3 regions of the Bacillus sp. AFS053548 genome follow, and region 3 is predicted to be linked to each of the others. Evidence: riboswitches for the same ligand, from Rfam matches in the RefSeq annotation. Region 3 holds a riboswitch; each other region holds the start of a gene.
What was found. Region 3 has a riboswitch for lysine ahead of CN946_RS05085 (aspartate kinase). Riboswitches for the same ligand answer to the same signal wherever they lie in the genome.

Region 1 (4,284 bases), on a different contig from region 3:
CTTCTTTTGCTGTTACTAAAGATTCTTTTTTCTCATCAACAAGTTGTTTTTCTTTTAATACTTCTGCTTGTTCAGACTTTTGTTCTTTAATAATATTTTCATCAGCATCAAAAAGTGTTGAAATTGAGTTTACACGATTAAAGAAATCTACGATTGAGTCTGAATTAAATAAAACGTCTGTTACTAGATTAACTTTTGGTTGCTTTTGCATTGCAACTAAACGATCCTCTAATAAATCGTTACGTTTTTGAATTCTGTCTTGTAAATATGTAATTCTCGCTTTTTTATCTTTAATAATTTCTTCTGTTTCAGAAATTTCTGCTTTTTTTGCTTCTATGTTTTGCTTAGTTGTTTTAATTTGTTGATCTATTTTCTCTATCTCGTTGCTTAATTCTTTAAATTGTGATTGGAACTTATCTACTTCAGCTTGCTTTTTCTCAACTTTGCTATCAGCTAATACTGAAGCATTTGGCGCTAATGATAATACTATTGTACTTGCCATCGCCAGCACTGCTAGTTTTTTTCTTAACATTTCAGCGTTTCTCCTCTCGCTAATCTACGTAAATATTTATACCATAGATTCCCGAAGAGAGTCGCAATTGTTACAATATTGTAATATAAATGATAAATATGTCTTTATATGTCGATAAATTATCATCTTTTATTAAAGAAAACGAAATAAAACACTTCTATATTAGATAGAAGTGTCAGTAACTGAGACAAATAACACAAAAACGTTATCTATCTACTAGAGTTTTCGATGTAAATTCTGTCATTTCGAACTAAGTCTTCATATGTTTCTCGACGAACTACTTCTCTTGAAACACCATCTTTAACAAATACTACTGCTGGACGACGGATACGGTTATAATTATTAGCCATTGAATAGCCATATGCACCAGTGCAAGATACAGCTAATACATCATTGTTTTGTACAACAGGTAAGTTACAATCCCAAATTAGCATATCGCCACTTTCACAGCATTTACCAGCAATCGATACAACTTCTTTATTCTCATCATTTGCTCGATTTGCAAGCATCGCTTCATATTTTGATCCGTATAGTGCAGGACGAATATTATCAGTCATTCCCCCGTCAACAGATACATATTTACGAATTGAAGGAAGAGTTTTTGTTGAACCAATCGTATAAAGTGTTGTTCCAGCTTCACCAACAATACTGCGTCCAGGCTCTAACCATAATTCTGGTAGTTTGTAGTCTAGCTCTTCACATTGTTGTTTAATAATAGTAGTAATTTTTTCTATATGTTTAGCAACAGCTAAAGGCTCATCTTCTGAAGTATAGCGAATACCAAAGCCTCCACCTACATTTAATATTTCAGCTGTAAAACCTAAATCGTTTTTAAGTCCATTTAAAAAGCTCATTAATACATTGATTGCATGAACAAATCCATCTGGTTCGAAAATTTGAGATCCTATATGCGAATGTACTCCTAATAACTTTAGGTTAGTTGAATTTAAAGAAACTTCCACTGCTTCATTAGCCTGACCAGACATAATATCGAATCCGAATTTAGAGTCTTCTTGGCCCGTCATTACATATTCATGTGTATGTGCTTCAACACCTGGCGTAACACGTAATAAGATTAATACTTCTTCATTACGTTGCTCAGCTAAGGCCTGTAATACTTCTAGCTCAAAGAAATTATCGACTACAAAACAACCGATTTTTGCATTTAAAGCTTCTTCAATTTCTTCAATTGTTTTGTTGTTTCCGTGAAAGTGAATTTTCTCAGCTGGATAACCTGCTTGCAAAGCTGTATATAACTCTCCACCAGAAACAACATCTAGACATAGACCTTCTCTTTCTATTAAGCGGGCTTGTTCAACACATAGAAACGCTTTACTCGCGTAAGCAACCTGATATTTCATTCCGGTTTCTCTTAAAGCTTCATGGAATTCCCTACATTTTGATTCAATTAATGCTTCGTCATAAATGTATAGAGGGGTACCGTATTTTTTTACTAAATCTACAGTATCACAACCTCCGATTTCTAAATGTCCATCATTATTAATTCGACTATTACCATGTAAATACATTCGTATTCTCCCTTCAAATCAAATGTAAGATCATTCTAAGAAGCTTCCTTCAATGTATTAGTGTATTAAAAAAGACACATGAAGGATATGTTCATGTGCCTATCGCTTTTTAAAAAGGACTTAGCCAATCACATCTCTTCAATAGCTCTTCACAAACACATGTGACAGTACTACATTTATTAAATGTAGTCCCAGAAATAAAATGTGTGGCAATTTATTTCTTCGGCATAGGATCCTTTCTCATTTTGTCATAAAACCCACAGTTCTCTAAAATGATACTCATATACAATGCAACCTCTACGAATAGACTGTTATTTTTTATATTAGTCTATGTATAACACAGTCTAAAAATAGATGTCAAACCATTTTTAAATTATTTGTCGATTTATATTCACTGGCACACACAGCTTTTGCTTCCCAAAAATAGTATTTATAATATAGAATATGTTTTATGCGAGAGAAAAGGTGATTCAAAAATGAAAAAACATTTCAATAAATATAAATTAAATCTAAAAAAAACAAACCACTAACAAATTGTTAGTGGTTTTTCTTTTTTGTTGCCTTATTACAAAACTCTTAACTTAAGTAGAAAAAATTGGACAGGGGTGAATAGATTGCATTCAAGCAAAATAGCAGTACTTTCAATATGTAGTAACACATTCATCGTTTTATTAAAATTAATTGTCGGGATATTTACTGGTTCCGTAGCAATTATCTCTGAAGCAATTCATTCTTTATTGGATTTAGTTGCTTCGGTCATTGCATTTTTCTCTGTAAGGATTTCAAACAGACCGCCCGATAAGGAACATCCTTATGGTCATGGTAAGTTTGAAAATATTTCAGGTACGGTCGAAACAATCTTAATATTTGTAGCTGGTATCTGGATCATTATTGAATCTGTTGAAAAGCTACTTCATCCTACCCCAATTAAAATGCCAATTATCGGTGTAGTCGTCATGTTAATTGGAGCTTTAATCAATTGGAGAGTAGGAAAAATCGTTCAAAAAGTAGGAAATGATACTCATTCTGTTGCAATGCAATCAAATGCTTTGCACTTATTAACAGACGTTTATTCATCACTCGGAGTTGCAGTAAGTTTAATTTTAGTAAGCCTCACTGGTTGGGGATTTCTCGATGCATTGATCGGAATTGGAATCGCAATTTATATCATGAAAGAATCAATCGAACTCGGGTATAAGTCGTTTACCCCCCTACTTGATACTGGGCTTTCTACAGATGAATTAAAACAAATCGAAAATGTATTATATTCTTTTAAATCCCAATTTATCGAATACCATGACTTACGCACGAGACGTTCGGGTGCTGAGGAGCATATAGATTTCCATTTAGTATTACCATCTCACATGAGCATTGAAGAAGCCCATTTACTATGTGATAAAATAGAAAACGAAATAAAAAAGGTTTTAGTAGATCCTAAAATATTAATTCATGTCGAACCAGAAAATGAAAGAATACAAAAACTTAATATTTTAAATGCAAGACCAAGAGAAGATCAGGAATTGCAAGGAGTCGGAAATTCATTTAAGGGATAAATGGAAATCAGTAAAAAAACCCCACAAGAATTTTATAACTTGTGGGGTTCATTCTATTTAAAGGACTTTTACTAAATAATGATTTCATCGGAAGGTTGCTCTGGGTCGTCCCCTTTTAATTTTTGAGCTCTCATCGTAACCATTGCATAGCCGATCGCCATAATTATGCCAAAAACATACCCACCAACTGTAAAGATAATTGTACGTGAGTAATATGCTTTTAATCCATAAGTATCAACCATCCACCATTGTGCAACAGCAAATACGATATCTTTAATAATCCATGCGACAAACAAGTACTGAAACACTTTAAATAGTGATGGATGTTTATATAATTTTTTACTTTCTTCACGATCTTGCCCCTGTATTGCAGCAATATCAATCATAAAATAATATGGTAATGGCTTTTTCAAAGCCATTAAAATTAAAAATACTACTACAACCCCAAAATGATAATACACATTGTACAAAATTAAGTTTTTCGCAGAACCTAATGCCATTAAATCAACGGCAGTACTAACAGTTAATGTTGAGATAATAAAAATACCAGTAACATTAAACTGTTTCGTATACCAAAAACGAAATAAGGTATATAAGATCCCTGGAACCGTCGGTAAGAGCATCGCCCAATAGTCACTAAAATAGTGTTGTAAAACTTTATATAAAACAA
Region 2 (4,284 bases), on a different contig from region 3:
TAGAAATTAATAGTTTATGCTTCAAGCTATTTATAAATTATTTAAGATGGTAATAACTAAAGGAGGAGGTAATCATATGGGACTGAACAAACATGCAATTCATCTTCATAACCGTTTAAACACCTTGCATACAAAACATAATGAAAGAGTTGCTGAGTTTCATAAACAGCACGCGCTTCAGATTGAAAATGGTGAAAATGGAAATGGTTTAATAGCTAAATGGGAAAGATACATTTATTTAAAAGGAAGAAATGTATTTAAGGCAATTAAGAGTATTGTCAAATGAATAGTAGGAAAATGGGGGATAGGGAAACCTTTGCCCTTTTTTTATTCTTTAAAATAAAAAATGTACTTGGACTGCAAATAAAATCTTAAAATTGGCAAAGCTGCAATTAAAATTAGAGAATCGCAAATAAAATTAGTAAAACTGCAATTAAATTCCAGGAAATCGCAAATAAAATTAAAAATTACCCATACCAGTTACGGTATTGTGACCTCTAAATTAGATAATAGTTGATACTTTCAAATCAAAACTAGCAAATCTGTTCAAATCGAATAAAAACTTAGTAAAAATCTGCTAATTATCTGTAAAAAAGATCAATCATATCAGCTTTAAGCTAAAGCATTGTTGAGATCTCCTACCACCATTTTTTACAATTAAAAAAAGGCGCCTCATACGTCAGTTAATCTGACTTATGAGACAGCCCCATTATTTGTTATTAGCCTTCACCATGTAATCGATAAGCCATGTGGTTTGTTGGACCAACATATTGATTAAGTGGGAATGAGTGACGAATTGCTTCAGTAATGAATTTCTTTGCAGTGTAGATTGCTTCTCTTGGTTCTGCTCCTTTAGCAAGCTCTGCACAAATCGCTGCAGAGTAAGTACATCCTGCACCGTGTGTATATGTAGTTTCAATTCTGTCAGATTCTAAGTGTTCTATTTTTTCACCGTCGAATAATACATCTATTGCATTTTCATGCTGAATTTTGCTACCGCCTTTAACTAAAACATATTTAGCCCCTAATTCATGGATTTTGCGTGCTGCTTCTTCCATTTGTTCAACAGTGCAGATTGGAGGCATTTTAGCTAATTGAGCTGCCTCAAATAAATTTGGTGTTACAACAGTTGAAAGTGGTACTAAAATTTCTCTTAATGCATCATTTGTTTCTGGGTGAAGAGCCTCGTCATTTCCTTTACAAATCATAACTGGATCTACAACAACTCGATCAATATTATGTTTTTTTATTGTTTTTGCAGCTAACTCAATTATTTCAGTTGAACCAAGCATACCTGTTTTCATTGCTTGAATTCCAACGCCAACAACGATTGTTTCTAATTGTGCTGCAATTGTATCTATATCAATTGGAAATACTTGATGATGCCAATGATTATGCGGATCCATCGCTACTAAAGTTGTAATTGCACTCATGCCATAAACATTACGTTCCTGAAATGTTTTAATATCAGCTTGTAATCCAGCTCCACCACTACTATCAGATCCCGCAAGTGTCAATGCTTTATAAATTGTCATGTGAAAAATTCCTCCTTTGAAGTACATAGAATTATTATACAAAAACATAAGTGCTAGGTACAAGATATGAGCATCATGAAGCGAAAACCAAGTAATTCATTTATTAGGTTGAGTCTGTTTTTGTCGAAAAATTTATTGACAAACTAGATTAATAGATTGTATATTGAGTTTATAAAAATTAATTTAATATAATCTTTATCTCGTATGGATAGAGGCGCAGTTTTGATTAGTCGTTACTTTGAGGTTTATGGTACCTGTGAAAAGTAATAAAAGGTGAAACTGCCGAAGTAATAAATTTACCATTTAAATTTATTACTGGGCCTATTGCTGAATAAGCATAGGACTGTCACAAGATTTTTTTTGTGGAGGGCTATTGAAGAGATGTTGATGCTGTTTGACACATAAATTTGAGTCTTGAACACGTGAACATTGCTTCACGTGTTTTTTGTTTTTACCAGATTTTCCAATCTTTACATATTGTCGAAAATACTGAGTAAAATACACATCATACAACACTTTTATACCGTCCCATATTCTCGCGAAAAGATAAGATTGCAAGAATGAAGAGGAGGCAACAAAGATGGGACTAACGAATCCTAAAAATGATCGAGTAGAATCGAATACTCACGATGGTTCTTTAAAAAGGGGCCTTAAAGCAAGACATTTAACGATGATTTCAATTGGTGGTTCAATTGGGACAGGTTTGTTTTTAGCTAGTGGAACTTCAATTAGTCAAGCTGGTCCTGGTGGAGCTGTTTTAGCTTACGGACTAATTGGTATTATGGTTTATTTCTTAATGACTAGTTTAGGTGAAATGGCGACGTATTTGCCAGTTTCTGGTTCATTTAGTACTTATGGATCTCGCTACGTTGATCCAGCATTTGGTTTTGCTATGGGTTGGAATTATTGGTATAACTGGGCAATCACTTTAGCTTTTGAATTATTAGCTTCGGCAATGCTGATGAAATATTGGTTCCCTCATTCTCCAGCAGTATTATGGAGCGGAATCTTTTTAGTGATTATATTAGGTTTAAATTTACTTTCAGTTAAAGGCTATGGTGAATCAGAGTTTTGGTTTTCATTAATTAAAGTTGTAACTGTAGTTGTCTTTTTAGTTGTTGGTATTGCAATGATTTTTGGCATTATCAGTGGACATCATGCAGGTTTCAAAAACTTTACTGTTGGAGATGCTCCGTTTCATAATGGATTTTTAGGTGTTTTATCAATCTTTATTGTTGCAGGTTTCTCATTCCAAGGTACAGAGCTAATCGGTGTTGCAGCAGGGGAGACAGAACATCCAGAAAAAAATGTTCCAAAAGCTATCCGTCAAATTTTCTGGCGTATCCTTTTATTTTATGTTTTAGCTATAATCGTAATTGGTTTATTAATTCCTTATACAGACCCTGGTCTAATTAAAAACGACGTGGCTGTTAGTCCATTTACTTTAGTATTTGAAAAATTAGGTGTTGCATTTGCGGCTTCTGTAATGAATGCAGTTATTTTAACATCAGTTTTATCTGCAGGTAATAGTGGAACTTACGCATCAACTCGTATGTTATATACTTTAGCAATTGAAGGAAAAGCTCCTAAATTCTTAACAAAAGTAAATAAAAATGGTGTTCCTACAAATGCTTTATATGTAACACTTGCAGTTGGTTCACTTGCTTGTTTATCTTCATTTTTCGGTGAAGGTCAAGTGTATACTTGGTTATTAAATTTATCAGGATTATCAGGTTTCCTTGCTTGGTTAGGTATTGCGATTTCACATTACCGTTTCCGTAAGGCTTATGTTGCTCAAGGAAAGGATTTAAAAGATTTACCTTATCGCGCAAAATGGTTCCCACTAGGTCCAATCTTAGCATTCTTAGCTTGTTTATTTATTGTACTAGCTCAAAACTGGCAAGCTTTCACAGGTAATGCAATTGATTGGCAAGGTGTACTTATTTCATACATTGGAATTCCTGTGTTCTTAATTGTTTGGTTAGGTTATAAAGTCAAACATAAAACAAAGGTTGTTTCTTATAAAGAGATGGACTTATCTAGAAAATAATTATGAAGTATAGCCCTTTCATCTTGGATGGAAGGGTTTTTTAGTTATTTTAATTATTTTTTTGTAAATTCGGAATTTTTGTTCACAAAAACTAATACCTTTAGTATTATAAAACTAAAGGTATTAGTTTTTATTATTAGGAGGTTATGAAATGAAGATTACGAAAAATAATTATCTTTATGAGTTAAGCTTTTTACCAAATTTCTTTCCTGTAAATTGTTTTTTAGTTGAAGAAGAAAACGAGCTTACATTGATTGATACAGCGCTATCTTTTAGTGCGACTAAAATTATTGAAGCAGCTAATCAAATAGGCAAAAAAATTACGAATATCGTTTTAACTCATGCTCACGGCGACCATGTTGGAGCGCTTGATCAATTAAAATCATTACTTCCAGATGCAGTCGTCTCCATTTCAAAACGAGATGCAAAATTATTAAAAGGAGACACTAGTTTAGAAGCTAGTGAGCCAGATACTCCTATAAAAGGTGCCGTTCCAAAAAATATACAAACTATTCCGGATCGTTTACTACAGGAAGGAGACACTATAGGGTCTTTAATAGCAGTTGAAGTTCCCGGTCATACACCAGGTTCAATGGCATTTTTAGATCAACGGACAAATGCAATTATCGCTGGTGATGCTTTTTCATTAAGAGGTGGTTTTGCGATCTCTGGTCAATTAAGAATTTTATTTCCTTTTCC
Region 3 (4,284 bases):
AAGAGCCGACAAAGTAAAGTTCCAAGTAAAATGGGATTTAAAGGATCCAATTACAAGAAGATAAAACGTAAAACACCACCAGGAATTTAGGTCCTTGTGGTGTTTTTTTCTTGAAATATTGATATATAAATTCAAATACAGGTACAACAATGAGTATTAACAAATAAATCATTAAGTCAAAATTTTTACTTTAATTTAAGAAAAAGATCAGTTAGAGACTTATTATTCAACTTCCCTACCCCTTCTCTTCCCTATCCTTACTTTGATCCTGCCTTCTAATTACCTCAAAATTTTTGTTTCTTTTAACTCCTTTAATAATTGAATTTAACAAGAATAAACAAATACAAACAAAAAACAAAATGGCGAGTATTAATAGAACGAACTGTAGCACTATTTCTCCATATCCGTAGGCAAGTATACTATGCCTCATTATTAATACCTCCTTCTTTTATTTACCATTTAGCCGTTCGCCTTACTCATTTTAAATTTACAGAATCTTTATATAATTTATTCGCCTAACGAATAAAAAACCCTTTTAAGCGCTATCTCTATACTATACGGCTCGGGATATCTGAACGTGATGAATATTGATAAAATCAATATTTCAAAGCCTATATATATAAGAATTGGTACGCCTAAAAGGGTTTATTTTAAATTTAGTTTTCTACTACTACTTCTTCATTAATACGATCTAATTCATATCCTTTATGAAGAGCATGAACTGCTTCTTGTAATTTTGCTTTCGGTACAACTGTTGATACTTTAATTTCAGAAGTGCTTACCATTTTTACAGGGATTTCACTTTCAGCTAAAAATTTAAACATTTTTGCAGCAACACCTGGATTAGAAACCATTCCACTACCTACAATTGAAACTTTAGCAAGTTCACTTTCAAAATCAAATGAGCGGTAACCTAAAAATTCTTTCTTTGATTCTAGAACCGTTATTGCTTCCAACATATTTTCAGATTTGATCGAGAATGAAAGATTTACTAAGTTATCTGATGTTACGCTTTGGATAATTATATCAACATCAATACCTTCACTTGCTAATAAAGTAAAGATTTTAGGTAATAAATCTACATGATTATTTAAACCATTTAAAGTCATCCTTGTTACATTTGATTCGAATGCGATTCCTCTTACGACTGATTGTTGTTCCATTTGTGTTTCCTCCCCAATAAATGTACCGATTTCATCATGTTGACTTGAACGAACTTGAATAATTAAATTATAATTTTTTGCAAATTCTACTGCTCTTGGATGTAAAACCGCTGCTCCTAAAGCTGCAAGCTCTAGCATTTCATCATAAGAGACATGGCTTAGTTTAGATGCATTTGGTTCAACTCTTGGATCCGTAGTATAAACACCTAATACGTCAGTATAAATATCACAACGTTCTGCATTTAAAGCTGCTGCCAATGCAACAGCTGTTGTATCTGAACCACCACGACCTAATGTCGTAATTTCATTGTTGTCACTTAAACCTTGGAAACCAGCAACAATTACGATATACCCTTCATCAAGTAATTGTTGAATTCGATCAGTATGAATTATTTCTATACGCGCATTACCATGGACAGATTCAGTTTGAATTCCAGCTTGCCAACCAGTTAGTGAAATAGCTTTAAAACCTTTTGCTTGGATTGCCATTGCAAGTAATGAAATCGAAACTTGTTCCCCTGTAGTAAGTAACATATCTAATTCACGTTTACTGTTTTGTGGACTAATTTGAGCTGCTAAACTAACTAGTTCGTCTGTATGATGCCCCATCGCAGATACAACTGTAACTACTTGGTTTCCTTCTTTATATGATTTGGTTACTGTTTCAGCAACATGCTGAATTCGTTCAATTGAGCCTACTGAAGTACCACCGAATTTCTGAACAATAATTCCCATTTTTCTCATCCTCACTTTTTACTTAAAAAAGAATACAAAAAAGCGCGTGAAGCAATGTTCACGCGCCTAATTTACAAATAATAAAATAGACAAATCATCAACATCTCTTCAATAGCTCCCCGCATAATCATTATTATTATGCGACAGTACTACATTTCTTAAATGCAGTCCCAACAAAATGAATTGTGGATTCATTTTATTTCGGCAAAACTTCCTTTCAACTGTCCATTACAACGCCACACGTCTATGACAGAATACTTTTAAGTTTTGCACCTCTATTACGAGAGAAAATCATTTAATTTTAACTAAAATATAAATTATTTTGAAAATAGTGTCAAGATAAAAATTTTGGTAACGATATCACTCTTTATGGAAATGTTGAAAAATTTCCTCTGCAACATTTTTTGGCATTTTAGCTTCTATTAACTCTTCAATTGATGCCTCTTTTATTTTTTTGACTGATCCAAAATGTTTAAGAAGGGCTTTCTTTCTTGTTCCCCCAACACCTGCTATGCCATCTAAAGCAGATTGAACCATTGATTTACTATGAAGCTGACGATAGAATTCAATTGCAAATCTGTGTACCTCGTCTTGAATTCTTTGTAATAAAAAGAATTCTTGGCTTTGTCTACCAAGTTGGACAATTTGAGGTGGTTGTCCTATTAATAACTCTGAAGTACGGTGCTTTTCGTCTTTAACAAGTCCAGCTGTTGGAATGAATAGACCTAACTCATTTTGGAGTACATCTTCAACTGCAGCTAGATGTCCTTTCCCACCATCAACAATTATTAAGTTTGGTAATGGTAAATTATCTTTTAATGCTCTAGAATATCTTCTACGTACTACCTCACGCATTGAATCATAATCATCAGGTCCTACGACAGTTTTGATTTTATATTTGCGGTAATCTTTTTTTGAAGGTTTTCCGTCTATAAACACAACCATAGCTGAAACAGGATTTGTTCCTTGAATATTTGAATTATCAAATGCTTCGATTCGATACGGAGTTTCAATATTTAAAATATCTCCTAGTTTTTCTATTGCTTTAACCGTTCTTTCTTCATCTCGCTCAATTAATTTAAATTTCTCACCGAGTCCAATTTTGGCATTTTTGTTTGCTAATACAACAAGTTCCTTTTTTTGGCCTCTTTTTGGTTGGAATACAGGAATTTTTAATAAATCTTTTAAAATTTCAGTATCAACTTTATCTGGTACAAAGATTTCTTTTGGTTTTATATTGTGTGGTTTTTCATAAAATTGCCCAATAAATGATAGGAACTCTTCTTCTGGCTCATCGTAAATTGGAAAATAGGATACATCTCTTTCAATTAATTTTCCTCTTCGAACAAAGAATACTTGAACACACATCCATCCCTTATCAACCGCATATCCAAATACATCTCGATCAACTAAATCACTACTCATCATTTTCTGCTTTTCCATGGTCGCTTCAATTGATACAATTTGGTCTCGATACTCTTTCGCGCGCTCGAAATCTAATTGTTCAGATGCAGCAAGCATTTTTGCCTCTAACTCTTTTCGTATTTGGTCTTCCCCACCGTTTAGAAAACGGGCAATTTCATTAACTATTTCCTGATTTTGTTGATCAGTTACTTCTTTTACACAAGGCGCAAGACACTGACCAATATGATAATATAAACAAACTTTGTCTGGTAATGAAGAACATTTTCGTAATGGATATAGACGATCTAATAATTTTTTTGTTTCATTAGCGGCTGTAGCATTAGGGAATGGTCCAAAATATTTTCCTTTATCTTTTTTTACATTTCGCGTAATCAATAAGCGAGGATGTTTTTCAGCAGTTATTTTAATAAAAGGGTATGATTTATCATCCTTCAGCATGATGTTATATTTCGGGTCATATTTCTTAATTAAATTCATCTCAAGAATTAAAGCTTCCATATTTGAAGAAGTAACAATATATTCAAAATCAGTTATCTCTTGAACTAATCGATATGTCTTACCATCATGGGATCCCGTGAAATAAGATCTAACCCTATTTTTTAAAACTTTAGCTTTTCCTACGTAAATGATCGTCCCTTGAATATCTTTCATCAAATAGCAACCAGGCTGATCAGGTAGAAGCGCTAATTTTTCTTTTAAGTGATTGTCCATTTCCTCTCACCTCTTTCGTGCAATTGTACACTTAATATTATAATCTCCACATTAAAAAACTGAAAATACTTTAATGATATTAAGTAAAAATTAAGTTTTCTATTGTAACTTTAATTTCATCAAGAAAAGAAAAGGAGAAATATTAAGATGAAAAAAGTAAGAGTAGTTCATTTTTGGATTGGTGTTATTGCTTCGGTTTTCCTACTAATCGAATCTACTACAGGGATTATTCTGTATTTCAATAAAGCTG

Region 1: linked by a shared signal. The riboswitch ahead of lysA (diaminopimelate decarboxylase) and the one ahead of CN946_RS05085 (aspartate kinase) in region 3 are both predicted to bind lysine.
Region 2: linked by a shared signal. The riboswitch ahead of CN946_RS03975 (amino acid permease) and the one ahead of CN946_RS05085 (aspartate kinase) in region 3 are both predicted to bind lysine.

Annotation. Positions count from the first base shown of each region.
Region 1 covers NZ_NUHI01000084.1:27,008-31,291, forward strand. Annotated here, with positions in the region: gene CN946_RS21560 (C40 family peptidase) at 1-532, opposite strand, end outside; gene lysA (diaminopimelate decarboxylase) at 742-2,061, opposite strand; lysine riboswitch at 2,196-2,369, opposite strand; gene CN946_RS21570 (cation diffusion facilitator family transporter) at 2,676-3,614, shown strand; gene CN946_RS21575 (VC0807 family protein) at 3,686-4,284, opposite strand, start outside.
Region 2 covers NZ_NUHI01000006.1:46,017-50,300, forward strand. Annotated here, with positions in the region: gene CN946_RS03965 (hypothetical protein) at 77-286, shown strand; gene pdxK (pyridoxine/pyridoxal/pyridoxamine kinase) at 720-1,535, opposite strand; lysine riboswitch at 1,737-1,916, shown strand; gene CN946_RS03975 (amino acid permease) at 2,116-3,585, shown strand; gene CN946_RS03980 (MBL fold metallo-hydrolase) at 3,737-4,284, shown strand, end outside.
Region 3 covers NZ_NUHI01000008.1:29,784-34,067, reverse strand. Annotated here, with positions in the region: gene CN946_RS05095 (YslB family protein) at 1-64, shown strand, start outside; gene CN946_RS05085 (aspartate kinase) at 657-1,898, opposite strand; lysine riboswitch at 2,003-2,184, opposite strand; gene uvrC (excinuclease ABC subunit UvrC) at 2,259-4,034, opposite strand; gene CN946_RS05075 (PepSY domain-containing protein) at 4,182-4,284, shown strand, end outside.